Regions from separate parts of the Marinomonas sp. AWM4_232 genome, predicted to be linked through region 2. Evidence: predicted binding sites of a transcription regulator. Region 2 holds the regulator's gene; the other holds the start of a gene.

Region 1 (15,058 bases), 3.3 Mb from region 2:
GGCTCAAAAATCACTTCTAGGAGTAAGAAGCGAGAAAGGTTTCGAATGTCTTCGCCAAACCTCTTGCCTCCGGCATTCGAAATAAGCTTCAAGATATGAGCGGCCTGATCAGCCGCTCTTTTTTTATGTATTAGCCCCCTAGCAATGAAAGTGCTGTCTGAGGACGTTGGTTCGCCTGCGCAAGAATAGTTGAACTTGCTTGCTGTAAAATTTGCGCACTTGTTAGAGTCGCAGTCTCTTCGGCAAAGTCAGCATCACGAATACGTGAACGTGCTGCCGATACGTTTTCAGAAATATTACTCAAGTTACTGATAGTCGATGAAAATCGGTTTTGAACAGCACCCAATTCAGCACGCTTTGAGTCCACGGCAGCAATCATGCTATCAATTGCAGCAATCATACTTTGAGCGTTAGCTGCTGAAGAAATTGAAATCGTACTTGCCGTCAAAGACTGAACACCTGTAGAAGAGGCTGTTTGAATAAGTCCCTCAACACTAAAACCTTGCGGTGTGGTTGTAGTCAAATCAACACTATTGTTAGCTCCGATATACTGCATAGAGAAACTTATGGTTTGGTTAGCGTCAGCACCAACCTGGAAAACACCACTGTATGTACCATCAAGCAAGTTTTGCCCACCAAAAGTCGTCGTTTCAGCTACACGGTTAATCTCTTCAGCTAGCTGTCCCATTTCTTGCTGTAGGGCTACACGATCTTTATCAGTGTTTGAGCCGTTAGCAGATTGAATTGCCAATGTACGCATACGCTGCAACATGTTAGTTGTTTCGTCCATCGCGCCTTCTGCTGTTTGCGCTAGGGAGATACCATCGTTGGCATTTCGAACGGCTTGGTTTAGACCGTTAACCTGAGAAGTCAGACGGTTTGAGATTTGCAGACCCGCTGCATCGTCAGCAGCACTGTTAATACGCAAACCTGAAGACAAGCGCTGGTAAGCTGTATCAAGCGTGTTACCTGAGCTCATCAATTGACGTTGTGCATTAAGCGATGATGTATTGGTATTTACGTACAAAGCCATGATTAAGTTCTCCTAGAAATGTAAATTCTTTATCGCAACCTTTTGATTTAATTGATTATTTGGCTGCATCTTGCATATTTAAGTTATCGTCACATCCAGAAAAATCTTTAATATTTTTTTAAATTTTTTTCTTTCGCTTCGTAAACAATAATTATGCGTCGCTGTACTTACATTTACGGTCAGTGGTTGGAGATCTTTAATACTTTTTTAAGAAATATGATCAATAAAGCGAAGATCAAAGTCGCCAGGTAATACAACCTTCGACACCTTCACATCATCGTTTTTATCAAGAGAGATATCTGATGGAGAAATAAACGCTTTAGTAGTAATGCTATACACCTGCCTCACTAAAGACGGAGAAAGTGCATCACTAAGCGTAAGAACAAAACCGAGTCTGCCATTTGACAAGGCGACACAAGACCCTACAGGGATTGGGCCTAAGCTCTTTATAAAAAGAGTTAAGATGTTTTTATCGAAGGCTACCCCAGCTTCTTTTTTCATCTTTCTGAGCGCCTCTGCTGGAGTTAAAGCTGCCCGATGAGCCTGCTCTGATGTAAGGGAGTCGTATGCATCAACTATAGAACCTATTTTCCCATAAGCACTGATCTCATCGTCAAACTTTCCTTGAGGATAGCCAGAACCATCAAGTCGCTCGTGATGCTCCCAAAGCATTTGGTAGACGACTTTAGGTATCTCCGACGAGCCAGACAAAAGTACCTCCCCAAAGCTTAAATGCTTTCTAGTAAGCTGAAACTCCGCCTCTGTCAGTTTTCCTGTTTTTTTGGCAATAGCATCCGGCAATTTAAAGCGCCCTATATCAAATAACAGCGCTCCAAGCACAATGACTTCTATAAAGCGGGGAGTTAGCTGAAGAGATTTGGATAAGTGACAAGCCAAAATTGCACAGGCAATTGAATGCTGTGCAATATAATCTTCTGAGTTTTGTATGTGCCGCGCGACAAGAAGTGAGTATGGATTACGGTCATAAGACTCCATCAGCTTTTTACATAAACCAGAAAGCTTAGCTACACTCAGCGGTTCTCCAGAAATTGTCAGCTTTGCTTCTTCCTGCAATAGCTGAACACCCCGCATCATTAGAGAAGTCGCGCGTTCAATTTCCTTATGAAATGGCACTGTCGCAGTATTATGCCTGCGAGCAATCATAAGCTGTTGATCTGATTCAGCTTGAGGAGGCCTACCTTCAGTCTCCTTTCCATTTTCTTCAGATTCAATCGCGCTCGCCAGTAAGCCATTTGATTCTATTCTCCCTTCTTTGTAAGCCAACACATAGTCACGAGTATTATCATTTAAGATGGAGCGAAAATAGTCATACAAACTCTTCCCTTTTGAATGGAACTCCCTAAGAGTTTTTGATAGTCCCTCCCCTTTCAAACGCCTAACGCTCGTTACAGACTTACTTAGAGAAATAGAATAACATAACATTATAAGCTTCTCTTCAGCTTCATAACGCCGCTCATAGTCTGTACTGGTGATATGAACATCTCGAAAGGGGGAATGAAATGGTAGCAGCTCTTTATTAAGAGTAGCTTTTAACTCAGACAAGAGCACTTGTCGAATGGCAATGCTCACAATATGATGCTTTTCGCCATGTTTTTTTATTAGGTTGGCTACACGCTCTGTTTCAAGAATGTGCCGGCTGATTCCCAACACTTCGAGCAACTCAAATAAATCGAAATAGGCAAAGTCAATATTTACGCCAAATAAGCTTATTACATCAAACTTTGCCATACCATGCCTTTAAACTAAATCGAGTTAAACAAAGAGAGAGAACTTATTCGTTGAAATAACAGCTGTGTAGCAGATAAAGCCGACTCACTTAACTCAAGCTCTGTCGTTGCCTTATAAATATCCAGCCCCCCAATATTCTCTTGGGCTTGTTTGTTATAGATCTGCTTCGCAGAGCCATATTCAGTTCGATTGTCTATCGTATTGATTCGCGCACCGACAGAGGAGGATGCCGTAGCAATATTAACCTGAGTATTCTCAATGCTGGTAGTTGCGTTAAGACGGTAATACTCCCTTTCTTTGTTCGTCAAAGTAGGGTCTCGTAAAGCATTAATCGCATCCATCACTTGATTTAAAACGTTATCTCGGATCGGCTGATCTAACGTAATATCGACCGTGCTGCCTGCTGCGCCATCTAAAGTAAACTCCATACCGTTGAAAGTAATCGCTTCACCTGACACATAATCTCCAGAAGCTAAAACAGCACCGGTACTATCTGTAATAGAAAACTGGTCTGGAGATCCCGCAGTAGTCGTCAATGTGAAATCATTTAACGCAGCATTGACTGCGCTGTAATTATTGTCAACAAAAGTGTCATAAGCATCTTGGTCTGATATTGAGTAGGATAAAGTAGCTGTCCCCACTGAAGAGGTAGCCGTTACCGTATTACGAGTCCAAGCATCTTGAAACACTGTTTTTCCAGAGTCATTTGTCGCTATAGAAATGGTATCGCCTATCTGAGACATCTGCTGAGCTTCGTTGCCAGCATAGACGTACTTCCCACTTGTGTCTTTGATAAAAGCAGGTGAGCTCGAATTTGTGCCTGAGAAAATATATTGCCCATTTGAATTTTTAGAATTCATTAAGTCGGCAACTGAAGCCAACAAAGACTCCATTTCACCCGCTAATGTATCTAAGTCGTCTTGAGAGTTTGCTCCATTCACTGTTTGGATCAAGCGCACATTAATTTCATCTAATGTACTATTCAGGCTCTCTAACGCAACTGACTCGTATTCAATGGAGTTTCTTGCTAGGGTCATATTCTGATCATACTGCTCTAGCAGCTTAGTATCGGCGTCATAGCGCAATAACTGACCAGCACCATTAGGGTCATCACTTGGCCTTACAATATCAGACTGCTCAGCAATCTTTTCCTGAACTTTTAAATAGCGCTCATTCGCCTTTTGCATCGATAGTGAAGACTGATTGAAAATTAAGTTCGTTGTAACACGCATATATCACCTACCCTAACGCACCAATCAGCGTTGCAAATGTACTTTGAGCAGCAGACAAGACCTGAGCTGACGCTGTATACGACTGCTGGTATCGCAACAAGTTAACTGCCTCTTCATCCAAGCTAACAGCAGAGACTTGATCTCGAGCAGCAATCGATTTATTCATTATTGTCTCACTCGCGTCCATATTGGTGGATAACGTTGCCGTTAAACTACCGACCTCTGTCACCAATGATGAAAACGCTTCTGTAAAAGACCGACTTCCTTCTACAGTATTCTCACTCTGCAAGTTCGCTAACTTTAAGCCATTGTAGTTATCAGACTCACCATCAGAGTTAAAAGCAATAGTAAAAGTATCACCAGCATCTGGTGGACCATCTAAGCTAATATCATAACCTGCATCTTCAGCAAGCCCAGCTTGCTCTAATAAGTTTGAGTAATCCGTAATGCCTGTCAAAGTTGCCAATGCTGTACCGCTACCGTCTCTTATCTCGACCGCATCACTAGCAGTAAAGTACAAGGTCTGAGGCGCCGCACTATATAGCCCACCAGAAGCAGTAAATGCCGAATCCGTAAAGTCTGTATTAGTAATAGACGAGATTGAAATAGTCACATCCGAAAGGTTAGTACTAGCACTTGATACAGCAATTGGTGCCGAAAGAGCTAAATAATCACCTGAGCGAGCCGTCATTTTAATAGACTCCGCAGCATTTTTAGTTGGAGCAAACTGGTAACGATCTCCTTCCGTGTAGTTTGGCAATGAGTCAAATGAAATCTCTACCCCAAAACCATCGACTTGGAAATAGCCGCTAGAAGTAGGAGTTGCAGTGGAAGTGTCCACTATACTCGATTCGCGCTTAATTCTTCCGTCCAAATCATAAGTAACTAGTTTAAATGTAGTTGGAGACATCATCTCGACTTCATACGTATCTGTAGTTATCTCACTAGATGCTCCATCCGTTACACGCACATCAATACCGAAGTTTTCGTCACTGTTTTCAGTATTTGCAGTAACCTCTATCTCTGAAGTTGAAAAAAGGTTGATACCGTAGTCACCATTAGCATCCAAACCAAGTTGATTTTGCTGATTCATCACATCGGCAAATACCAATGCTTGCTGACCAAGCATACGTTCTGCAGTCGTGATAAATTCATTACGAAATTCAACCAGGCCACCAATTGCCCCGCCCAATTCATCTGTCGGAATATTTAATTCATACTTACCAAAATCGAGCTCAATGCCCAATTCACCATCAGGGTTGCTGGTATCGGATGTCAAGCGCAGCTCATTATTGCTACTTTGAAGAACTAAAGGCTGACCCGAGGCGAGATTAACTGTCATCAGTTCACTATCATCATAACTAACTTTTATATCTAAATATTCTGATAACTCTTTGACTAATTGCTCTTGCTGATCTCGCAATTCGTTGGCAGCGCTTCCTGTCGTAGATTCAAGTTTAAATATCTGCGCATTTAAGTTACCTATCTGATCAGTCAAGTTGTTAATAGACAACACATTACTCTCAAGCTCCTCATTAGCGAGCGTTCTTTGGTCTGAGATGTAATTTGCTAGATCGTTATATTGTGAGGCTAATTGCTTAAAGTTTGAGTAAGCATTGGAACGGGCGGCAGTATCCGTTGGATCCGCATTCGCTGTTTGCAATGCACTGAAAGCATTATCTAAGTAATCACTAATAGACACACTGTCTTCACCGATAACCGAATCAAAAGACGTCATCATAGAATGATAGCTTTCATAAAAATTGTAATTAGAGGTGTCAGACCAAACTTGCTGATTGATGTACTGATTCACAATACGATCAGTATCTTGGATTAAAACGCCACCGCCTGATTGACTCACTGTTGCAGTGGTTTGACGGCTGTAGCCTTCCGTATCTACGTTGGCTGTGTTTTGACCAGTCGTGGTAATTCGAGCCGTACTCGACTGCAACCCAGATAAACCTATGGAATAAAGACTCGCCATGTTATTAACCTCTCAGACACGAAACGCTAGCGCGCATATTTCTATATCGACTTGAGATGCAATAACTTTACCAAAACTAGAGGAGAGAGCTGAAAACTCACACAAGATGTTGTTATAGAAGGGTTTTAAACCACTTACTCGACAGAATATTAGTAATCTTATCAGCGTAGTTAGGGTCTGTGGCATAGCCACCTTTTTGCAGGTAAGCGGCAAACATTGCCGCATTATCGCCAGCCTCTAATGCTTCTTGATATCGTTCACTGTTTTTCAAGAAATCAGCATAGTCGTCAAAGCTTTGCGAAAAAGAGTCATATGCACGAAATGCTGCCTTCTCCCTTTGAGCTACCCCATCCTTGAACTCCAATGTGCTCACCAGAGCCTTATCTCCAGACCAGCGATGATCGGCTTTGATACCAAACAAATTATAACTGGGACTGCCATCGGTTTTTGCAATCGGGTATTTTCCCCAGCCCGTTTCCAAAGCGGCTTGGGCCAAGATAGCTTTGGGATCAACTCCTAGCTGCTCCCCTGCTTTTTGCGCATGAGGCCATAGCGTTTGCACAAAGCTATCTGGAGAATCAAACGCAACATCTGTTGCTTTTAACTTGGCTGCATCCACTACTTGTTGCGCAGACTCGGTATAGTCTTGTGCAGCCCGCTTCGCCACGGCACGGACTCTTTCCGCATCGAGAGTCGACAAATTACGTAGAAAGTTTGCCTCTGAACCCAGCTCATTACCCTCATTCGAAGACAAACTTTTCCCATTACCCTGAAGTTGTCTAATCAGTGATTCAGCCAGACCTATACCACCAGCGTTAGCCAATGACTGGGCCAATTGCGAATCCATCATTTCGGTGTATTGTTTTGTTTGAGCGCTATCAAACAATCCTCCACCAATATTTTCATTGGCAGATCGCATATTCTTAAACATCATATTGATGAAGATCGACTCAAACTCTTGAGCCACTTTTTTTAATGCTGCATCAGGGTCTTGCTGGGCTTGCGCTTTAAGACTTACCAGAGAGTTAAAGTCTGCAAAAAAAGCATTGTTATCGATTCGGCTCATGATTCCTCCGCGCTCATAGTCTAAATAACGACTAAATCGGCATTTAACGCACCCGCTTGCTTCAATCCCTCGAGGATAGCCATCACATCACCCGGTGCCGCCCCAACTTGGTTAACAGCTCGAACGATATCATTTAAAGATGCCCCCTGATTAAAAACAAACATATGGCCACTACCTTCGTCTGTTTCAAGTCCCTGACGAGGTGCCAACGCTTGGCCCGCGCCAGGAAAATCACCTTCCGGGTTAGCATTAATCGTCACAGTAAGGCTGCCATGCGTCACTGCCGCAGGCGATACGGTGACATCCTGACCAATAATAATGGTGCCTGTACGTGAATTGACAACAATCTTCGCCCTTTCACGACCTAATTCAACATCTAAGTTTTCAAGAATCGACAGAAAGGTCACCCGTTGCGAGGGATCTCGCGGCGCCGTTACACGAATTGATGTAGCATCAAGAGACTGAGCGACACCTGGACCCAGCAAACTATTAATCTTATCCGCTACTTGTTTTGCAGTCGTAAAGTCTGGTCGATTAAGGTTGAAGGTAAGAGTATCACCACGGTTGAAGCTGTTCGCTACCGCCTTTTCCACACTCGCACCATTTGGAATTCTTGCCACAGTTGGCGTAGCAATTGATTGGCGGGAACCATCAACACCAGCAGTCCCCAAACCACCTATAACAAGATTACCTTGAGCAATGGCATACACTTGCCCGTCCGCCCCTTTTAAAGCTGACAGCAGCAGTGTACCACCTTGAAGACTACTCGCATTCCCCAAAGAGGAAACGGTTACATCAATAGTCTGGCCTGGTTTCGAAAATGGCGGAAGCGTAGCCGTTAATGATACCGCCGCCACATTATCTGAATCCGTATCCGCCCCATCTGGTAAATTAATGCCGAACTGGTTCAGCATACTGATGAAACTTTGATTGGTGAAATCCGTATCATCCCCCGTTCCATTCAAACCTATAACTAGACCGTAGCCAAAAAGTTGGTTATCACGCACACCTTCTACGCTTGCAATATCTTTAAGGCGCTCCGCCGAAGCAAGCCCTCCCCATAAAAGCAAAGAGAGTGTTAAGATCAGGGTTTTCATACACTAGAATCCACGTAGTAATTAAAATGGCCACCAACTAGTATTCAACGCTCTTGTTAACCAGCCTTGTTCGCTTCCTGACGCTAGTTCACCAGTTCCAGAGTAGGCAATTCTTGCATCTGCAAGACGCGTTGATTCAACTGTATTATCAGAGCTGATATCCGCTTCACGAACCAAGCCTGACAAACGGATGTACTCTTGACCACGATTCAATGTTATCCACTTTTCACCCCGAACGGCCAGCAGCCCATTTGGGTAAACATCATAAACGGTTACGGTAATACTACCAGATAAGCTGTTACTTTGATTAGCGTTCGCATTACCTGAAAAGTCACTATTCATGCCCGGTAAGCTAGTATCCAACCCTACAGGAATACCTAAAATGGTAGGGTTTTGAATTGTGGCCGAGGAAGACTTGGACACTGAAGCAGCGTTCGACTTGGTAGAACTTGTACTTTCGGACAGGGTAACGGTCAGAATATCACCGATCTGACGCGCTTTCTTGTCACCAAAAAACACATCTCCCATTCCCGTTTGATAAATTCCACCATCACTGTTTTGACTATATTGAACAGATGGTTGAATTACTGGCGCGTAGTATGGATCGTCAGAAACCGGAGCGGGTTCGACCGCAGCACAACCAACTAAAACAACTGGGATAAAAGCAAATAATAAACGCATAAATGGCTCTTTATAATTGCTGGTTAACGAAGCTCAACATACCATCAGCAGCCGAAATCACCTTAGAGTTCATCTCATAGGCACGCTGTGTGGTAATCATATTCACTAACTCTTCTATAGAGTTCACATTTGAAGACTCCAACATACCTTGGCTCAGATAACCTCGACCATCAGTCCCTGGCTCACCAACTACAGGGGCTCCGCTTGCGGTTGTTTCTTGATACAGGTTGCTACCTAAATAATTCAAACCAGAAGCATTAATGAAAGTGGCAATATTTATCACCCCTATCTGTTCAGTATCTGTCGCACCTCCCCTAAGAACAGAGACAACGCCATCCTCGCCAATGGTAATTTCAACGACATCTTGATCTACCGTAATGCCAGGATCTAAGACCAAGCCAGTGGAATCCACTATAGTACCTTCGCTATTGAGCTGAAATTGACCATCACGCGTGTAAGCAATAGTACCGTCAGGTTGCTGTACTTGAAAAAAACCACCGCCTTGAATCGCTACATCCAATTGTCGATCCGTAATATTGTAGTCGCCTTCTTCAAAATTCTTTTGAGTTCCTGTTACTCGGACACCAGCCCCTAACTGCAGCCCTGACGGCAATTCGGTATTCTGTGAAGACAAACCACCTGGCGCACGCAGTGTTTTATACAGCAGGTTTTCAAATACCGCCCGGTCTTTTTTAAATGCTGTGGTCGATACGTTAGCCAAGTTATTCGAAATAACGGCCAATTGTTTGTCCATCGCAGACAAACCTGTTTTAGCAACCCATAGAGCTGAATGCATATCGTACTCCTTATCTCTGAATCACGTAGCTGTATTAACTACGTTCAAGAATTCGCGCCGATGCGTTTTCATTTTCACGCACCGTATTCATAACTTTAATGTTCATTTCAAATCGTCGAGACAACTCCATAATGCTGGTCATTTCTTCAACCGCATTAACATTACTGCCTTCTAGATACCCTGAAACCACTTGAACTGAATTATCCTGTTGTAATTGCTCACCACTTTTTGTTCGAATCAAGCCATCATCACCTTTTACTAAAGCTTCAGGTTCAGCGGACACAAGTTTAATTCTGTTCAAAGCGGTTATCTGAGTGCCGTCGCCACCTTGGGGAATTATGGAAATGGTCCCATCTTCACTGATATCAAGATCATCTAAAGGAGGGAGAAAAATGGGTCCCGCAGCCCCCATGACAGGCAAGCCCGTACCTGTCACCAACTGACCAGAAAGTGTCAACTGAAGATCTCCAGCACGGGTATAGGTTTCTTGCCCACTACCATCCAGCACGGCAATAAAACCATTGTTTTGAATAGCAACATCCATTGAGCGTCCGGTATTTTGTAGAGGCCCCATTTCAAAGTTAGTACCAGGATTCTCCGTCATGGCATAGACACGTGAAGGATAAAAATCACCGTTGACCTGCATAGATCGAGCTTGTTCAAAATCAGATCGAAAACCTGTGGTCGAAACATTGGCAAGGTTATTTGCATGAATAGTTTGGGCATTCATGACTTGCGTACCACCACTCATTGCTAAATACAGCGCTCTATCCATATTTCATACCCACGATTAAAAACGGATTTAAAACAAATAATAAATAGTGTGTAACAAATAGTGTGCCAAGTCTGAAAATTGCGTTTTTCAGGCATAAAAAAACCCAGCATATGCTGGGCTTTTTAATCGCTAATAATGATTAACGTAGGTTTATAATCGTCTGAGTGACAGTATTTTCAGTCTCTAAGGTCTTAGAGTTAGCCTGATAGTTACGCTGAGCTTCAATCAATGCCACTAGTTCTTCAGTAATATCCACATTGGATTCCTCAAGAGCGCCGCCTTGAATGCTACCAAATGTACCAGTATTCGGCTTGCCGACATTTGCCGCCCCTGAGTCAGAGCTTGCCACCCATGCAGTTTTTCCGGCAGGAGTAAGGCCATCTTGATTATCGAACACAGCCAATGCAATTTGCCCTAGCACAGCCGTTTGCTGGTTTGTATAGCTAGCCACTAACATTCCATCCTCATCAAAACTAACACCTTGCAATTCTCCCGCAGCGAAGCCGTCTTGAGAAAAACGATCCGAGCTGGTCAGTGCATATTGGGTACTGTTAGAAAAATCGATGGCCAACTCCGCCTGAGCGTTTGTTGGGTCCCAGCCGACAATACTTAATTGAGTCGGGCTCGCGGTTGCAAATGGGAAAAAACCATTGTATGCGCCCACTAGATTGCCTTCGTTATCGAATTTCACAACGGTATCGTCAGCTAAATAAGGCACCGTTTCAAACAGTAAATTCCCGGCTGCATCCGTTGCCTGATTACCAGTTGCAGGATCAATAACGGGCTGCTCAACAGGGTTATTCACTTCACCATCTACGGTTACTTTCACTTCCCAAGTATTGTCTTCGCCCTGTTTAATAAAGTAGTAGCCGATCGTATGCTTCTCTCCCAACGCATCATAAATAGTGTTGGTATTTCCGTAGGTGTACGTCTCAGGGTCCGCCGGATCAAATGCTTCTCGAGCAACATTTTCAGGTTCAAGATAGTTTTCATTTCCGCCAGTATAATCAAACGTTACACCAGCCACAGTAATAGCATTGACCGTTGTTGGATCGACTAGGTCAGACGTTGCAGTCGGTTCAGTTCCTCCGACATATAACGGAGCATAAGGAGTAGCAGTGCCCGTGATGGCTTCGGAGTAAGTACCTTCGGCATCATCAAATGTGACATAGGTATCTGCCAAGTAAGCTGTTCCGGTTGCTGGGTCTACTTGCTCACCGTCTACCGTAGCGTATACCTGATAAGTATTAGGCAATTCAGATTTAGCATAATACAGTGTGACAGCCTGAGGTGTAGCCCCCCCTGTATTGGCCGTTTGCGTATAGGTATAAGTATCCGGATCGCCCGGATCAAATGTCGACCCAATGTATGCAGGCACGTCTTCAGATTCAGAGTTTAGGTTTAGCTCGACCCCAACTTCTGTTGAGGCTTCTGGCGCAATACGTTCTGTTGGAACCTGAAGGTCACTTAAAGCCCCAGCAATAATCCCATCGACAGCATTGTAGCCTTGAACCACACCACCATCATTTGTCACTAGATAGCCTTCAGAATCAAGCTTAAAGTCGCCAGCCCGTGTATATGTTTGAGTCCCGCCCTGATCAACAACAAAGAAGCCTGAACCATCTATGGCTAAGTCCAAATTATTATCCGTATTTGAAATATTACCTGCTGAGAATTCCTGAGCAATGTTGTTGACACTGACGCCACTACCAATCGTATTACTACTGCCAGCCCCGACTACACTTGTATTATATAAATCACCAAATTCTATCCGAGACTTCTTGAAGCCAGTTGTATCAGAGTTAGCAATATTATTACCAGTCACGCTTAAATAGTCAGCGGACGCTTTGATACCTGACAGTGCTGTATTAAAACCCATAATTATTTCCTCCGCTAACTGACGATTTCAATCTCGTCACTAAGTGCTAAACTGCCGTAATTTTGAACATTCAAAGTTGTTCCGTCTGAACCATTAATAGTGACACTATTTATTCTAGCCGGAACTTGAGTGCTTAACTCTGTCACCTCACCATCAGCGTTGCGTGACGTCACACTAAACGTATATTCACCGTTCTCTACAACATTACCGTCATTATCCGTACCATCCCATGTATAATTCTCATCAGTAAGTGTGGCCGATTTAACAACTTCACCACTGGCATCTAAGATGTTTAGAGTCGTTGTTTGGGCATCATCTGGAAATGACGTTTTAATGGATACTGAGCTACCATCTGTTACCGTCGCCGTGTCGCTATCAACGTATACTGATTTTCCTACCAATGTTGAAGCAGTTAATGCTTGGTTAGACATCAGAGCTTCCGTCATATTAGACATCTCTGAGGCCATATTTGTGAGACGCTCCAATGAACTAAATTCAGCCATTTGCGAAACCATGTCACCTGTATCTTGCGGTTCAGTTGGATCTTGATTTTTAAGCTGCTCAATATAGAGCTGCAAAAACACATCCTGATTGGCTAAACCATCAGCACTCTCAGTACTGGTTGTCGCTGTTATTCCAGATTTTGCCTTTGCTTCATCGGTCCCGTATTGGGATATCAAGCTAGATAATGCAGAGTTTGTGTTGATATCAGACATCATTCACCCCCTTAGGACTGACCTAAGGTCAACATTCTCTGCATCATACTTTTAGCAGAGTTCATTATTTCAACGTTTGTTTGAAACGAACGCGAAGCAGACATCATGTCGGCCATCTCTTCGACCGGATTCACATTCGGATAAAAAACATAACCTTCTTCGTTTGCCATCGGGCTATTTGGCTCATAACGGGGCTCTAACGGCTCATCCGATTCAACAATTCCGGCCACCTGAACACCCATGCCAGACGCTCCAGAAGTAATATCATCCGATGCATTCCAACCACGTTCACGCAAAGCATCAGTCATCATCTGCTGAAACACAGGTTTGCGAGCACGATAGGTTTGATCGGCAGAGCTGGCCACACTATCAGCGTTGGCAATGTTACTGGCAACCGTATTTAAGCGGACAGTTTGAGCACTCATCGCTGAACCGGAAATGGCAAAAATATTACTTAACGACATTATTGTCCTCCAGTCAGCGCTTTCTTCATGCCGCTGATTTTTCTATCCAAAAACATAAAGCTGGTGTCAAATTGCAATGAGTTTTGCGCAAACTCTGCTTGCTCTCGCTGCATGTCAACTGTGTTTCCATCCAAAGAAGGCTGACTACCATTTCGATAAAGCAAGTCATCATCTTTAGCAAATGAGCTCTCTCCAGCAATATGCTGATCATCATCACCAGCTAGCTGAATACGATCTCGTTCCGCTGACAACATTGATTCGAACGAGATATCACGTGCCTTATAGTTAGGCGTATCTGCGTTGGCAATGTTGTTTGCTAGCACAGAGGCACGTGCAGTACGAAACAGCAACATCTGATCGTGTCCCGCAAATGCATCTTGGAAAGAAATCGACATAAACACCTCATTTCGACAGCAACAACTTATTTGAGCTTAATAAAGCAAAATAAGTGCCAGAAATAAAAAACATTAAATATCAACACCTTAGAAAACAACAGACTCAAAACTGGCAATAGGCGGCAAACAAAAAACGGCAACTTAAAAGTAAGTTGCCGTTTTTAAAGATAGCAAAAAATATCGTGTAAGCTATTTCGCTTTATAAACAATACCGGGGTGACATTGAACGATGTCAAACATAGAAGACAACCCACTTAGCGCTTCAGATCCGCCTAAGAATAAATAACCACCAGGATTTAAAGATGCATGCATTCGTTTAAGAATATCTAGCTTAGTTTCAGCAGTGAAGTAGATCAGTACGTTACGACAGAAAATAACATCAAACTTTCCAAGCGTTGTGAACGAATCAATCAAATTTAGATGTTTAAACTCCACCCTTGAAGAGATATGAGGCTTCACTTTCCATACAGCATCATTAATCTTATCGAAATAGCGATTTTGATTCTCTGGACTCAATCCTCTGGCAATAGCTAAGCTGTCATACTCGGCTTGTTTGGCATGTTGAAGAATATTTGTACAAATGTCCGTTGCAACGATCCGTTCACCTGCTTTTAACATCCCTGGTTTGGATTGCTTAAACTCTTCAAGAATCATACTAATCGAATAAGGCTCTTGTCCTGTAGAGGACGCTGCAGACCAAATTCTAACTGGACGCTTATCCATTTGCGGAAGAATCACATCTTTCAAAATTTTAAAAGGATGACTATCCCTGAACCACAACGTTTCATTTGTCGTCATGGCATTAATCACTTCTTCACGAAGCTTGGAGACTCGTCCGCTTCGTTCGAGTGCGGCAACCAACTCTTCAATTTTCGTGAACTTCTCTCGCTCTAACAGTTTGCCTAAGCGACTTGCGACAAGATATTGCTTATTATCGCTTAAGGAAATACCACTCTCTTTCTCAAGATACTTTCGAAAGCGGTCATAACCTTGAGGAGAGATCGAACCTGAACTACTTAGCATGCACACTCCTTACTGCGGATCACTGACATAAGAAACCTTACGCTTCTTCGGTTGCCGCAACCGTTTCAATAGCGATCCTAGCAAGTTCGTCAGGTTGGAATTTAGCTAGGAAGCCGTCCGCTCCTACTTTTTTCACCATCGCTTCGTTAAACACACCACTTAAAGAGG
Region 2 (15,058 bases):
GTATTGCGTATGTTGGAAAAAGTGCTTGAGTCGGATCACGCTAAAACCAAGATTACAGGCGTATCAGAGCTTGGGCTGGTTGAAATGACGCGCAAGCGAACTCGAGAGAGCTTGGGTCAGGTTTTATGTGAGCCTTGCCGATCTTGTCGAGGGAGCGGTTTCGTAAAGACACCTGAAACAGTATGTTATGAAGTGCTTCGTGAAATAATGCGTGCTGACAGAGCTTACAACTCGCAAACCTACACTGTGCTTGCTAGCAGCTCTGTGGTAGAGCGTTTTTTAGATGAAGAAAGCGCTGCAATTGCAGAGCTTGAGGCCTTCATTGGTAAAACAATTCGTTTTCAAATCGACCCTGTTTATACTCAAGATCAATATGATGTAGTACTACGCTAACGGAGTTTTTAGCATGCGAGCAATAGGGACAGCCACGCGATTGTTATTTTGGGGGGCAGTGCTTGTCAGTGTAATCTTGGCAGGTACTGTCTTGCTCGCAAAATTTACGCTCCCCTTAATCAATATTTATCAGCCTCAGATTGAAAAAAATCTAACTCAGCTAACGGGTATGAAAGTACGTGTAGGGGATCTAATAGGTGAGTTAAAAGGTATTAATGTTGAGTTTAGGGCAACCAATATTTCTTTTGATGCTCCTGAGCAACTTGACGCGATTAACTTAGAGTACTTGTCTTTAGAGCTTGATATCCCCAAAACGCTCTTTACCCTTTCTCCACAGTTTCAAAATGTAGTGTTGTCTGGTGTGGAGGTTCTTCTTCAGGAAGATGAGCGTGGCAATATTACCTTGAAAGGCCTGGAGACCTCGCCCTCGGCTAGCTCTAGCACCGATATCGCTGTGTCTCGTGTGCTTAACTATGCGGCAGAGCAGCAGCAAGTTAGTTTGTTAGATGTGTCTTTCACTCTTAACAGTCCAAGATTTGATGAGCTGAGTATCTTGATGCCAGCTACTTTGTTGCGCAAACGTTTTACAAAGACCTTTCTTAAAGCCGACGTTTTCATCAATGATATCGAGCAGCCCATTCAGATGCGAGCGCAGATTAGTCGGGATTTGACCAATTTCCTTGAGCAGCAGGTCCAAGGCTATATTTCGGTTCCGGATATTACTCTACCAACGGGCTGGTTGGCCTTGGCGGCACTTGAGCCGTTGCAATCTGTGTCAATGGCGGGTGAATATTGGTTAACGTATCAGCCAAACAAAGGGGTATCAGTTCAGGCAAAAGATAGTAGGGCGAAGCTGGCTTTTCAAAATGATGAATCCTTATTTCTTAAGGCAGATTGGCGCCTGAAATACAATGATGAGGCTGTTGCTATTACTGTAGCGGATCTTGCTCTTAACGACTCTGGGCGTTTGTACGAAGGAATAGATATAAAAGCGGAATGGGAGTCAGATGGAAATCGAACCTTTGCGGTGTTCAATAAAATGGACGCTGAAATCGCCAGTAAAGCGGCGCTGAGGTTTGTTCCGAGTGAGTGGCGCTTACATAGTATTCTCTCAGGCCTTGAGCCTAGAGGAGAGGCGAAGAATGCTTCTTTAAGGATTTGGCAAGGCTCTGAAGGTGTGCGTTTTCAATACCTAAGTAATTTAGTAGATGCTCAAGTGAATGGTCATAATGGTATTCCGGCGGCGGATCATATTTACGGAGTTTTCTCGTTAACGGACACTCAAGGTAGCGTTGAATTTAAAGGACGAAATCACACTCTCGCTTTTCCGACAGTATACGATTCTGCTTGGCAGGTTGAGCGCTCCAGTGGTGAAGTGGCTTGGCAAAGATTAGATCATGCATTTGTTGTCACAGGCGATGATTTAAACCTCGCTTATCAAGGAGCTACTGTTCAAGGGCGTTTTAGATTAGAGCAGCCGCTGGAGGGTGGGGTAGGTGATGATGAGTTAATGCTTGATATAAATGCTCAGCATATTTCTAAGAGTGATGGTCTTTTGTTTGTCCCTCCTAAGGTTCTGTCGAATGAATTAGACAATTGGCTTGAACAAGCATTGGGGCAGGGTGAAGCAAGCAATGTTGATTTGTTGCTTCGAACGGGGCTTGTCGCAGGGCAAGGTGCCCCTCACCTGCGCCTTTCTATTGATACTGTCTTAGACAAATTAACATTTGACCCAAATTGGCCATCAGCGAATTCCGTCGTTGGTAATGTTTTGGTGACGGAAAATGACGTCAATGTTCTTGTAAATCAAGCGAACTTTGCAGGCTTGCCGATAACTAACCTGCAAGTCAGTGTGCCTTTTATTGGTGATGATGCAAACCAAGTGATGGTGCGTGGTCAGATACAAGATAGCGCGCCAAAACTTTTGCAGGCATTAGAAAAAACGCCATTGAAGAATAGTGTGTTAGCTCCGTTTGAAGGGTGGCGTATAACGGGTGGTGTTGCAGGTTACTTTGATTTGAAAGTTCCGTTAAGTAAGGAGTTAGAGCCCTTTGTTGATTTGAACTTAACGTTTCAGCAAAACAAGGTCACGCTTGCCCAGGCGGATTTACCTTTTGACGTTGAGTCTGGAAAACTGAACTATCAATCCAGCAAAGGTTTGTATGATACAGAGTTTGATATAGAAACTTTAGGTGGGAAAAGTCACTTGAGGCTGACATCTCAGCTCGCAGAAGACGGTGTCTTTATAGTTAGTGGAGCGCTTTTGGGCGACATAGATGCTCATGAGGTGGCGTTGTGGCGAAATGTTCCTAAGCCTGTTTTATCAAGACTGGAAGGTAAAACCAGTTACTCGGGAGAGCTTGAAATTGGGCGCAGTAAGCCCGGACAGGTAGATATTTATCTTAAAACCGATTTAACGGGTGTGAAGCTGGCATTGCCAGCTCCAGCAGCAAAAGCATCTAGCCGTTCGGTGCCAACTGATATTCATATTGCCGCGCTGAATGATGAGGTGTTGGTTGATGTGTCCTCTCAAGATTGGCTCTATGGTTCAATTCTGGCGGATTCTAATGGGCTTCAGGGAGGGCATGTTTCTCTTGCAAAGCCTCTCCCTAAGGACCAAAAGATAGAAAAGGGTTTATCTATTTACGGTCAGTTTGATGAATTTGATTGGTTCACTTGGCTGCCTATTGTTGAGGACTTTAAAAAAACCTCTGAAGAAGAACTTAATGAGTCAGGTGTTGGGGTAGGTGAAAGCTTACCGACGAAGTTACCTGACTGGATTCGATCTCTTGATCTCCTTGTCGATTCACTTCCTGTAAATGAAAGAAATCAATTTAATAATGTAAAAGTTTCTTATACTCGTGCAAAAGATGGACACCCATTATCGGTGACCTCAGATGAGTTCAATGGAGTACTGAATCAGACGAATGCTGAACCTGAGCTGCATATTCACTATTTAAACTGGCTGACCGCTACGGAAGCTACGACTACAAGTGAACAAGAGACTAAAATACAACCAAGCATAGTACCTTCTATGGTCTTGAAGGTCGATCAAGTTTTTGTTGATAATCGCCCTTATGGAGATTGGTCGGCTAACGTTGAGAACCTAGGAAATAAAGTACGTATCAATAATATAACCACGCAATTGCCTAAAGGAGACTTTGTAGGGCAAATTTTCTGGCAGGGGGGCGACGAACAAAATGTTGAATTGACTATTAATGCGGAAGGTGAAAATGCTCGAGAATTGACAAAAAAATTCTCATCAACTCCTTTCTTAAGTTCGAACAAGTATCAAATGGGGGCTTTGCTTAGTTGGGAAGACTCGCTGCTTTCCTTTGATCGCTTGTCTTTAGCCGGACGAATCCATTTTAATGTACAAAAAGGAAACTTTAATCAGGTTGATCAGCTGCCACCTTTTTTAAGATTATTGGGTATATTCAACGTGGATGCTCTAGCCAAACGACTGACATTTGATTTCTCTGACTTATATGAACCGGGTACGCCTTTCGATCGATTTAGTGGGGATTTATCGATCGCTAATGGGATGTTAACCACTTCGGATCCAGTTCGTGTGGTCTCTCCCACAGCAGAAATTTCTCTTCAGGGGACAGCCAACCTTGTTGACGAGACTTTAAGTGAACGCCTTACGGCAACTATCCCCATTAGTAGTACATTGCCTGTTGCGGGGTTGCTGTTGGCCACGCCTCAGATTGCGGGCCTATTATATATAACGGACAAGTTAATTGGTGATCAGCTTTCGAAAGTAACGAGTATTCAATATCAGATTGAAGGCCCTTTTAGTGATCCTAAGGTTACTCCAGTCAAATATTCCCCAATAAGGTAACCATAATATGGCTAGTCTAGGTGTTGCTTGCGTTCAGTTAACCAGTACTAAGGATTGTGTGGCAAATCTTAGGCAGGCTTTATTGTTGATGGAGCAAGCCATGGTGAATCAGCCTAGGCTCATAGTGCTACCCGAGAACGTTTTCTTGTTTGATGCTAAGCAAATGCGAGAAGTGGCGTTGTCAGATGCAACCACAAAGGTTTTTGAAGCTGTCGGGCGATTTGCTATCGAACACAATATTTTTGTGCTGATAGGCTCACATCCCATGGCCCATGATCAGTTTGGCAACTTGATTTCTGATGGGCGTGTTAGGCAGGCGTCCATATTAGTTGGTCCGGATGGTAAACAGGTTGCCCGTTACGATAAGGTTCACCTGTTTGATGTAGATGTTGCGGATAAAGCCTCATCTTATCGAGAATCACGCTTCATCGAGCCTGGTGAAGTGACCCCTGTTGTTGTGCAGATTGATGGCGTTAATTTGGGATTAAGTGTTTGTTATGACTTGAGGTTTCCTGAGTTTTATCGTTGTCTAGCTGAACTGGGGGCAGAGATAGTTGTAGTACCATCTGCTTTTACATTTAAAACTGGCGAAGCTCATTGGCATACGTTGCTGCAAGCGAGGGCCATAGAGAACCAGTTTTACGTTGCCGGTGTTGATCAAGTCGGCTGGCACAATGAAACACGCCAAACCTATGGTCATACCGTCGCATACTCGCCATGGGGTGAGTTGCTTGGTAGCATGAATGAAAGTGATCAGGGAAGTATTTACTTCAAAGTAGATACAGAATATCTAAGAGAAGTGAGAGCGGCGATGCCTTGTTTGAAGCATCGCCGTTTGTAATATGACTACTAAAGCAGGCCTAACTGAGCGTCTTGTACTTCACGCAAGAGTTTAAAAAGTTTCTTACGTTGAGTGGTCGCTTTACCTTGTTCTGCTTCTTTTGCTGCCATTCTTACTAGTGAGCGTAATTGTTGAATATCTACGCTTGGATTTGCTTGGATATACTGGTCGAGGATGCTTTTACCGTTCTCGCCAATCAGTGCGTCACGTGTTGCTTCTAGTTGATGAAAGCGCTTATTGTTTGCGGCTGACGTACTATCAAATAATTCCAAACGTGCTGCGATAGCATCTGCATCCTCTGTGCGCATTACCTTACCAATGTACTGTAAATGGCGACGTTTTGCGCCCCATTGCTTAATACGATCAGCTTCTTCAAGTGCAGCGCGTAGGGTGTCTGACATAGGTACTTTTTTGCGTTGACCAGCGCTTAGGTTGGTGAGCTTTTCACCTAAGTCTTGCAGAGCTTCCATTTCTCTTTTTACTTGAGTTTTGCTCTTGTATTCTTCTTCGTTGTCTTCGTAGTGTTCAAAATCTGTCATGGTTAAATCGTTCTATAGTAAAAAGAGTGTGGCTAAGCCCAAGAAAGACAAAAAGCCAATCACATCGGTCACGGTTGTCAAAATAACACTTCCCGCTAAAGCAGGGTCAATACCAAGCTTTTTCAATGCGATGGGTAACAATGTACCTGTCAATGCAGCAAACAAAAGGTTGATAACAATCGCGCCAGCTATGACGTAAGCAATTTTAATGTCTCCAAACCATACGGTTGTGAGCAAAGCGATTACGGAGGCCCATAATACACCATTTATCAAGCCAACGACGACCTCTCTGTTCAAGAGCCATCTAGCATTCGATGAGCCAATTTGGTTTAAGGCAATGCCCCGAATTACAAGTGTTAGGACTTGTGAGCCTGCAATGCCTCCCATGCTCGCAACAATCGGCATTAAAATCGCTAGTGCAACGACTTTATCTAGTGTGTCTTGGAAAAGACCAATAACGTAAGAAGCAATAAATGCAGTAATCAAATTGATGCCAAGCCAAACTGCCCTACGTCGAGTGGTTTGCATGATGGGGGCAAAGGTGTCCTCGTCATCATCTAAACCAGCCATTTGTAGCATCGAGTGTTCTGCTTCGTCTCGGATAACGTCTACGACGTCATCAATGGTGATGCGACCAAGTAGTTTTTTTGTTTCCGGATCAATGACAGGGGCAGAGACCAAGTCCATCTTTTCAAAAAGCTGCGCAACTTCGGCGGCGCTTTGATGGGCATAAATGACATCACAGTCCGTTTCCATGATGTCACGGACTATGGTGTCCGTATCGGCTACTAGGAGTTTGCGCAGGGGGAGAGTCCCCAGAAAGCGATCGGATCTACTGACAACCAATAGGTTATCAGTCATTTCTGGGAGTTCCGAGTGTCGTCGTAGGAAACGGAACACGATATCGATAGTAATATTTGGCCGAATCGTTATCGTGTCGGTGTTCATCAAGCCACCGGCCGAATCCTCAGAGTAACTCATTAAGGATTCCATGCGCGCACGATTTTGTGCGGTCATGGAGGCCAGCACTTCCTTAACCAAGGTTTCAGGAAGCTGTTGCAGGATGTCTGCTAAGTCATCATTGTCGAAGTGTTCAGATACCGCTAATAAACGCTCGGTATCCATGTCCTTCATGAATTGAACACTAATCTCTTCTGAGACGTATTGTAAGACATCTCCTTGATTAGCATGATCAATCAGTTCCCAAAGAAGTTTACGCTCTTTAGGGGGGAAGATTCTAGAAGGCGAGCAACGTCCTGTGCAGGTAGAGCACCATTGAGCAAATAACGAATTTGCATGGTGGCGCCGGATTCAAGAGATTCGGCAACCGTCTGTAAGTGTTCTAAAGTGGACTGATCGCTCATTCGGCTATTCGCCTTCTCCAAATCGATCATTAATAAGTTCGATGATGGCTTCCATTGCTGCGGCCTCGTCCTCTCCGTTTACTTTCACATTTATGGTCGTACCTTTCGCAGCGGCAAGCATCATCATTGCCATAATGCTCTTTCCATCAACGTTTCGGCCTTCTTTCTCGATCGTGATGTCAGATGTAAATCGGCTTGTTGTTTCTACCAACTTGCCAGCCGCGCGAGCATGAAGCCCCAATTTATTGATAATTTCGACTGATTGTTCCAGCATGAGGGTGTCCTTACAGTAAAGCGTTAAACGCTTCAAACAAGTCTTCGTTGTTTTGTTTTTCTCTCAATTGATTTAACTTCTGTTCTGCTTGTGCTAGTTCCGCGATCTGCGCGAGAGTGGCTAAGTGCTCGTCACACTGATGTGGCGGAACTAATAAGGCAAAAATTAGGTCAACGGGACGTCGATCAATTGCGTCAAAATCAATTGGCTCTTCTAGTGACATTAATACCAGCGTAGCACTGTTTACTTGCTCAAGACGGCAGTGCGGTATCGCAATGCCATTGCCAATGCCTGTGCTGCCCAGCTTTTCGCGTCCGAGCAGGGCGTCATAAACTTCATCTGCGTTACAGTGTAGTCGATCGCTAACTGATTCGGCTAACTGCTCTAACAATCGTTTTTTACTAGAGATCTGTTGTTTCGCAAACACTAGATCTGTTTTTACTAAATTTTTAACTGACATATTTGCTGGCCTTTAAATCAGTCGCTTCCGCTCGTTTGATGGCGGAATGTTCATCGCTTCACGGTACTTTGCAACAGTGCGTCGAGCAACTTGAATGCCCTGGTCGGCTAAAATAGTTGCTAGTTTATTGTCACTTAATGGCTTTTTAGGTGGCTCATCTGCTACCAACTTCTTAATCATGGCACGAATGGCTGTGGACGAACACTCGCCACCAGATGAAGTGTTTACATGACTAGAGAAGAAGTATTTCAGTTCGAAAATGCCTCGGGGGGTATGCATGTATTTTTGCGTTGTAACACGTGAAATAGTGGATTCATGCATACCTACTTCTTCGGCAACGTCATGCAAAACCATAGGTTTCATGGCTTCTTCGCCAATTTCAAAGAACTCAACTTGTTTCGATACAATGCAGCTAGCAACTTTTAGTAAAGTCTCGTTGCGGCTCTGTAGGCTTTTCATAAACCATTTAGCTTCTTGTAAAGAATTTTTTATATAGGAAATATCATCGCTTGATGCTTTGGAGTTCACCATAGCCGAGTAGGTTTCGTTAATCTTAACCGGTGGCAGAGCGTCGTTGTTTAGCTCTACTTGCCAAACGCCATTGTTTTTCTTCACGGTAACATCAGGGATAACATAGTCTGTTTCACTGGTATCAATCAACGACCCAGGTCTCGGGTTGAGTTGCTGAATTAGGGTGATAACTTCTTTCAGTGCTTCTTCTTTAAGCTTGGTCTTACGGCTAAGTTGCGCGTAGTCTCTGTTGCCAAGCAAGGCAAGGTGTTGATCGACCACGCTAAAAGTCGCTCGATAAAGAGGGTGTTCTTGATAAGCTTCCAGTTGTACAAGCAGGCATTCACGTAAATCTTGTGAGCAAACACCAACAGGATCGAAGCGTTGTAAGCGGTGTTGCACGGCAGTCACTTCATCAAGCTCTAGATCTTCGAGTTCGACGGTTAAAGCCTGGAAAATCTCTTCTAAGCTCATTGATAGATAGCCATCTGTTTGCACGCTATCAATAATTGCATAAGCAATTTCAATGTCACGGTCTGACATATGAGTCAGATTAAGCTGCCAGATTAAGTGGTCTTGCATGTCTTCGGACAGAGCATTTCTGCCGTCGAGATCTTGTTCGCCTTCAAAAGCTGGGGTATCAGCTGCAGCTGCAGAATTTTGGTATGTGTCATCCCAATTGCTGTCTATAGACAGTTCGTTAGGGATGCTTTCCGTCCACTCAGACTCGAGCTGAGGTGTCTCGGAGCTGATTTCGGAGCTTTCGTTATTGGATTCGCCTGACGTACTAAGCTCAGTTTGACGTGAATCGCTCTCAGTTTGAAAACCTTCTTCTTCGTCCAATTCCAATAATGGATTGGATTCAAGAAACTCATGAATTTCTTGTTGCAAATCAAGAGTCGACAACTGCAGCAATTTAATTGCCTGCTGCAGTTGTGGCGTCATGGTTAACTGTTGTCCGATTTTAAGTTGCAGGGACTGCTTCATAGCGCAACTCTTTTATAATTAAGTATTTGGAATGACTTGTGCATAGTACTCCCTTTTCATAGGAAAAATAAGGGGGCTTATAGTTTGAAGTCGTCGCCTAGGTAGATTTTCTTAACTTGTTCGTTGTTTATAACGGCCTCGGCTTCGCCTGATGCAATGATACGGCCATTGCCAACGATATAAGCCTTATCACAAATGTCTAATGTTTCGCGAACGTTATGATCCGTAATCAGTACTCCGATTCCACTGGCTTGTAAGTGTTTGATGATGCCTTTTATATCACCAACCGATATTGGGTCGACACCGGCAAAAGGTTCATCTAATAGGACAAATTTAGGGTTCATGGCCAGAGCGCGTGCAATTTCTACGCGGCGTCGTTCGCCGCCCGATAAAGCCATACCTAGATTTTTGCGAATATGGGTGACGTGGAACTCCTCAAGTAGGCTTTCCATTTTAGCGATACGTGCTGCCTTAGTGAGATCTTTTCGCGTCTCAAGTATCGCGAGAAGGTTATCTTCTACTGTCATTTTACGGAAGATAGAGGCTTCTTGCGGTAAATAACCAATGCCTTTTTGAGCGCGACTGTGCATGGCGTCTTTGGTGACATCTTCGCCATCAATGAAAATGCCGCCTAGGTCATTTGAAACCATACCAACGATCATATAAAAACAAGTCGTTTTACCTGCACCGTTAGGTCCTAACAAGCCGACAGCTTCGCCGGAACGAACTTCTAGTGAAACGTCTTTCACTACTTGGCGTTTTTTATAGCTTTTGGCTAAATGTTTTGCTTCAAGAATCGCCATGTGTCTAGTTTGCCTGTTCGCTTTGGACGGGTTGCAGGGTCATGTTAACGCGACCACTACCACGGTTTTCAGCATTAAAAGTGCCGTTATTCAATATATAATGAATAAAGTCGGCTGAAATTTCGTCTTCGCCGCGCTGGAGGTAGCCGTTTTTATGGATTTCCAGTTGCCCGTTCGCAACGTTGTAATTCAATGTGTTGCCAGTTGCTTTCATTTGATCGCCAGCTTCATTTAGCTGTTGAGTAAATAGTGAAGGTGTTCCTTTCGCGGCTAATGACTCAAACTCACCGGTTTCGGGGTTTGTGTTGATAGTGAGAGATTGTGCTTCTATTCGAATACTGCCCTGAATGACGACAACATTTCCACTGTAGTTAGCAGTGCCTTCCTTTTGGTTAAATGCTGCTTTATCGGCCTCAATATTAATTGGTTGTGAAAGATCGCTTGGCAAACTGTAGGCAGCGCTGCTTGCGAGACTGATTAGTCCCCAAGCTATAAGATGTTTGTTACTTTGAAACTTCATAGTGTCCTGAAACGCCTCCATTTAAGGTTGCGGTATTGTCAGTAAGATTGAAAAATATGCTAGCAGATTTGGTAGTGCCTTGAGGCGTAATGAGTTCGCTGTTCCCATGACTGATAATCGTTTGGTCGTCGTTGTTGAAAACTAGTGTATCCGCATGAATGCGACCAGTCTCAACATTGTCTGCGTAGCGAATTACTTTGGCGTTGTGATTGAATGTGACCGTGTTTTCTCGATCATTTAATAGGCCGTTTTCTGCAGAGGTAACAGATTTTAAGTTTTCTGTGTAGCGGGTCACGACCGGAAGCTCTAGCGTGGTTTGATTTCTAAGGTAGTGGTTGGCCGTTTGTGCTTGCAGTACTTCTTGTAACTTGCCATCTTGGTTATAAGAGCGAGCGGTGACGTCTTCCAAGAAAAAGTCAGGTGCGTCAGATAATTTTTGTTCGTCCAATATGTAGAGTGTTGGGCGGTTTCCAATAAAGAAAACCGCTATTGATACAAGGGCGATGGCTAGAAAGCCAGCGATGCCTTTGTGTCGAAAAAACTTTTTAATTGATGTTTGCATGATCTAGCCAGAGATTGCTAACAGGTACAAGTAGGCACCGTATCCGCCTAGAAGTGGCAATGCTAACCATCGAGGGATGCTTGCTGTGCGGTGCTTTGAGTAGATGATAACAGCAAATGCAAATAAAAGGGTAAAACCAAACATCCACCAGTAATCTCGTTCAATTACCGTATTTTCAATGATGCCCGGTGCAATCAATGCAGGTAAAGGAAGTACTGTCGCTAAATTGAATATGTTGGAGCCTAAAACATTGCCGATTGCTATGTCGTGGTGTCCTTTTCGTACACTAGTAATGGAAGCTGCCAATTCTGGTAGGCTGGTGCCAATCGCGACAATGGTGAGGCCGATGACTAAATCAGACACTCCTAATGCTGAGGCAATGCCGATGGCTCCCCATACTAGTAGCTTAGAGCTGCCAATAAGAACGGCTAAGCCGATGGCGGCAATTAACAAAGAGCGCGCCACGCTACCGCCATCGTCTTCAGGTAAATCGCCTGTTAATTCTTCCTCTAAGTTTTTTGAATTTCTTAGCAATAGGAAGAGGACGCCAATAAAGGCAATAATCAACACTACACCATCAATAAAAGATAGGTGTTGATCAATCATGAGAAAACCTGCAAGCAGAGTGACGCCAAGGACTAGAGGGATTTCTTTCTTCACTAAGCTGCCATTGATCGGAACAGCGGCCAACAATAGCGTTGCGCCAAAAACTAAACCAATGTTGGCAATGTTTGAGCCAATGACATTCCCCACAGCAATGCCTGGTGCATTGTCTAATGCGGCAATGGTCGACACGACCATTTCCGGAGCAGAGGTACCTAAAGCAACTAATGTAATACCAATAACAATAGGGCTTACATTAAGCTTTTCAGCAACTAATGCGGCGTGTTCAATAAATTTGTCTGAACTGATAACGAGTAAAATAAGGCCAGTAATCAGTGCTAAGGAAAACATGAGCATTCGCTAAATACCTAAAGACAGTGAGAGAGGATCGTAAAGCGCACCATTTAATGTGGTTTATTGAAGGATTTCAAGAGGCTGGCGTTACAAGCTGGTTTTGATGGCGTATCTTTTACATTTTTACGGTGCTAGTATCCGTTCGATTTTAATTCAAGGAGTCATCAGTGGAAGTCTATGTTGACGTCAAGAATTTGTCCTTTCATCGAGGTGGTCGTGCTATTTACGAAGACATTACCTTGCAAATACCAAAGGGCAAAATTACTGCAGTTATGGGGCCAAGCGGTGTAGGGAAAACAACGCTTTTGCGCTTGATTGGTGGTCAAATTGAAGCTAGCTCGGGCTCTGTAGAAGTGGCTGGTCTAGATGTGGCGCAGGCATCCAGGAAAGAGCTGTTTGAGGCGCGCAGAAAAATGGGCATGTTGTTTCAAAGTGGTGCGTTATTTAGTGATATGAGTGTTTACGAAAATGTCGCTTTACCACTGCAGGAACATACCGATTTTGACGAGGCGATGATACGCGATATTGTGCTGATGAAATTGCAAAGTGTTGGTTTGCGTGGTGCAGCTTATCTAATGCCAGCTGAGTTGTCTGGCGGTATGGCGCGCAGAGCTGCGCTAGCAAGAGCGATCGCATTAGATCCTGATCTAGTTATGTATGATGAGCCTTTTGCGGGTCAGGATCCTATTTCTAAAGGCGTGTTAGTGGAATTGATTAAACGTCTTAATCGTGCTGCGAACATAACCAGTGTCTTGGTGTCTCATGATGTTGAAGAGTCGCTTAGTATTGCCGATCATGTTTGCTTGTTATCGGCAGGACGAGTCATTTTAGCGGGTACGCCTGATGAGGTCCGGCAGTCTTCAGATCCCAGGGTTGTTCAGTTCTTGCAAGGGCAAGCAGATGGGCCTGTAGGTTTTCATTACCCTGCACCTAATTATGAAACACAACTGTTAGAGGCTTAGTGTCAGTGAAGACAATATATCTTGCCATACACAAATACATCGAGTCGGTGGGGCAGGCAGGTGTTTTTCTATTTCAATCTTTGTTTCGATTGCCTGTTCGCTGGGATGAGGCCATTAGGCTCTACTTTAAACAAATTTATTCGGTTGGTGTGCTGTCGCTGATCATTATTATTGTCTCAGGTGCCTTTATTGGAATGGTGCTCGCGTTGCAGGGATATTCCATATTGACCAATTATGGCTCTGAGTCGGCAGTGGGGCAGCTACTTGCCTTAACCTTGCTGCGTGAATTGGGACCTGTGGTAACAGGGTTGCTGTTCGCTGGGCGGGCAGGGTCAGCCTTGACTGCTGAGATTGGTTTGATGAAAACAACTGAGCAGTTATCCAGTTATGAAATGATGGGCATAGATCCGCTACGACGGGTTATTGCGCCAAGGTTATTGGCAGGCGTAACTTGTATGCCCATTCTAGCGATAATATTTTCAGCCGTGGGAATTTGGGCTGGGATGCTGGTGTCAGTGCAGTGGCTTGGAGTGGATGAAGGCTCTTTTTGGAGCAGCATGCAGCAGTCCGTATACTTTAATACCGATATCATGAATGGTGTGATGAAGTCTTTGGTATTTGCTATCGCGATCGTATGGATTGCTGTGTACCAGGGTTATGTCTGTCAGCCAACCTCAGAAGGAATTGGTCGTGCGACGACCCGAACTGTGGTGTTGGGGTCATTGGCTATTTTAGGGTTAGACTTTTTGCTAACCGCAGCAATGTTTGGAGATTTTTGATAATGAAGGATGCGAAAGCAAACGTTTTAGTCGGCTTGTTTATGCTATTTGGTGTGATTGCTTTTGTTTATCTCGCCATGCAGGTCAGTGGATTAGCATTTAATGAGAAATCTAACGGCTATACGATACAAGCACACTTTGATGATATCGGTGGTCTGACAGATAGGGCTAAAGTAACCATCGCTGGGGTGACCGTAGGCCGAGTAGAGAGTATTGAATATGACAAGCAATACTACATGGCTAAAGTGACGATGAGTATTGATGCTACAGTAGATAACATTCCTACCGACAGTGCTATCGCAATTCTGACAAGTGGTTTGATTGGTGAGAAATATCTAGGAATTTCAATTGGGGCTGAGGAAGACGTGCTTAAAGATGGAGATGAAATCTACGATACTCAATCTGCACTGGTTCTTGAAAACCTGATTGGTCAATTTCTAATGAGTGCAGGGGGAGATGAGTAATGCGTATTAAAGCCATTGGTATATTTTTGATGTCTTTATTGTGGGTTTCGCACACATTTGCTGCCGTAAACCCTGAGGGTGCTCGAGAAGAGGTGCTTCGAGTTGTAGGTGGCTTCAAGACCAAAATAGTGGATCAGCGAGATGTTCTTGAGGGTGATCCGCAGAAATTGAGATCGGTTATGAGGGAAATCATAGCGCCGGTTGTGGATTTTGATGATTTAGCTAAAAAAGTAATGGGTAAGTACTATCGCCAAGCATCGCCAAAACAGATTAGTGAGTTTGTCTCTGTAACCGAGAGTACGTTGCTGAAAACATACAGTGCTGCGGTGATAGACTTTGACCCAAGCCGCTTGACGGTTTTGCCGCTGGCACGACAAAAACCAGGACGCGAAGTACGTGTAGACGCTAAATTTCAGCTTAGCGATGGTAGTCCTGTTGATATTGCGTTTTACATGGAGCCTAAATCTGCTAAGCAATGGATGTTAAGCAACGTGGTGATCAATAACATCAACTTCGGTCTGACCTTTCGTAAGCAGTTCGGGGTGATGATGCAGCAGAATGGTAATGATATTGATCGAGCTATTGCAGCTTGGCAATCTTCATTGGCGTCTGGAGGGGAATAAAATGGAGTTGCAGACAGCGGATGCTGTTTGGCGTTTAGTGGGACGCTATGATGCGACTGAATTATTAAAGATTAAGAAAAGTTTGGTTGGGGTGAAGTACTCAAGCGATCAATCCCTTGATCTTTCTGGACTAGAGTCAATGAATGCCCCAATTATTGCCTTGTTGATTGAAATAA

What was found. Region 2 encodes sigma-54, which starts transcription at its own class of promoters, with help from an activator protein. Its sites were predicted from a motif close to TGGCACNNNNNTTGCTNT; they were not measured.
Region 1: a site for sigma-54 is predicted at 13,909-13,926, ahead of flgB (flagellar basal body rod protein FlgB). Genes of this name have one in related genera too.

The regions. Positions count from the first base shown of each region.
Region 1 is NZ_JBSWTA010000001.1:744,909-759,966, forward strand. It holds gene ACXAC1_RS03600 (flagellin N-terminal helical domain-containing protein) at 131-1,033, opposite strand; gene ACXAC1_RS03605 (HD-GYP domain-containing protein) at 1,241-2,782, opposite strand; gene flgL (flagellar hook-associated protein FlgL) at 2,797-4,014, opposite strand; gene flgK (flagellar hook-associated protein FlgK) at 4,022-5,998, opposite strand; gene flgJ (flagellar assembly peptidoglycan hydrolase FlgJ) at 6,111-7,064, opposite strand; gene ACXAC1_RS03625 (flagellar basal body P-ring protein FlgI) at 7,085-8,161, opposite strand; gene flgH (flagellar basal body L-ring protein FlgH) at 8,183-8,842, opposite strand; gene flgG (flagellar basal-body rod protein FlgG) at 8,853-9,638, opposite strand; gene flgF (flagellar basal-body rod protein FlgF) at 9,673-10,413, opposite strand; gene ACXAC1_RS03645 (flagellar hook protein FlgE) at 10,553-12,292, opposite strand; gene ACXAC1_RS03650 (flagellar hook assembly protein FlgD) at 12,307-13,011, opposite strand; gene flgC (flagellar basal body rod protein FlgC) at 13,020-13,472, opposite strand; gene flgB (flagellar basal body rod protein FlgB) at 13,472-13,867, opposite strand; gene ACXAC1_RS03665 (CheR family methyltransferase) at 14,057-14,890, opposite strand; gene ACXAC1_RS03670 (chemotaxis protein CheV) at 14,928-15,058, opposite strand, start outside.
Region 2 is NZ_JBSWTA010000001.1:4,036,380-4,051,437, reverse strand. It holds gene rng (ribonuclease G) at 1-393, shown strand, start outside; gene ACXAC1_RS19225 (YhdP family phospholipid transporter) at 407-4,237, shown strand; gene ACXAC1_RS19220 (carbon-nitrogen hydrolase family protein) at 4,245-5,078, shown strand; gene yjgA (ribosome biogenesis factor YjgA) at 5,087-5,617, opposite strand; partial or broken gene mgtE (magnesium transporter) at 5,630-6,981, opposite strand; gene ACXAC1_RS19205 (HPr family phosphocarrier protein) at 6,986-7,255, opposite strand; gene ACXAC1_RS19200 (PTS sugar transporter subunit IIA) at 7,266-7,715, opposite strand; gene ACXAC1_RS19195 (RNA polymerase factor sigma-54) at 7,728-9,212, opposite strand; gene lptB (LPS export ABC transporter ATP-binding protein) at 9,290-10,015, opposite strand; gene lptA (lipopolysaccharide transport periplasmic protein LptA) at 10,020-10,535, opposite strand; gene lptC (LPS export ABC transporter periplasmic protein LptC) at 10,519-11,097, opposite strand; gene ACXAC1_RS19175 (calcium/sodium antiporter) at 11,101-12,057, opposite strand; gene ACXAC1_RS19170 (ABC transporter ATP-binding protein) at 12,222-13,016, shown strand; gene mlaE (lipid asymmetry maintenance ABC transporter permease subunit MlaE) at 13,016-13,795, shown strand; gene mlaD (outer membrane lipid asymmetry maintenance protein MlaD) at 13,798-14,259, shown strand; gene ACXAC1_RS19155 (MlaC/ttg2D family ABC transporter substrate-binding protein) at 14,259-14,882, shown strand; gene ACXAC1_RS19150 (STAS domain-containing protein) at 14,884-15,058, shown strand, end outside.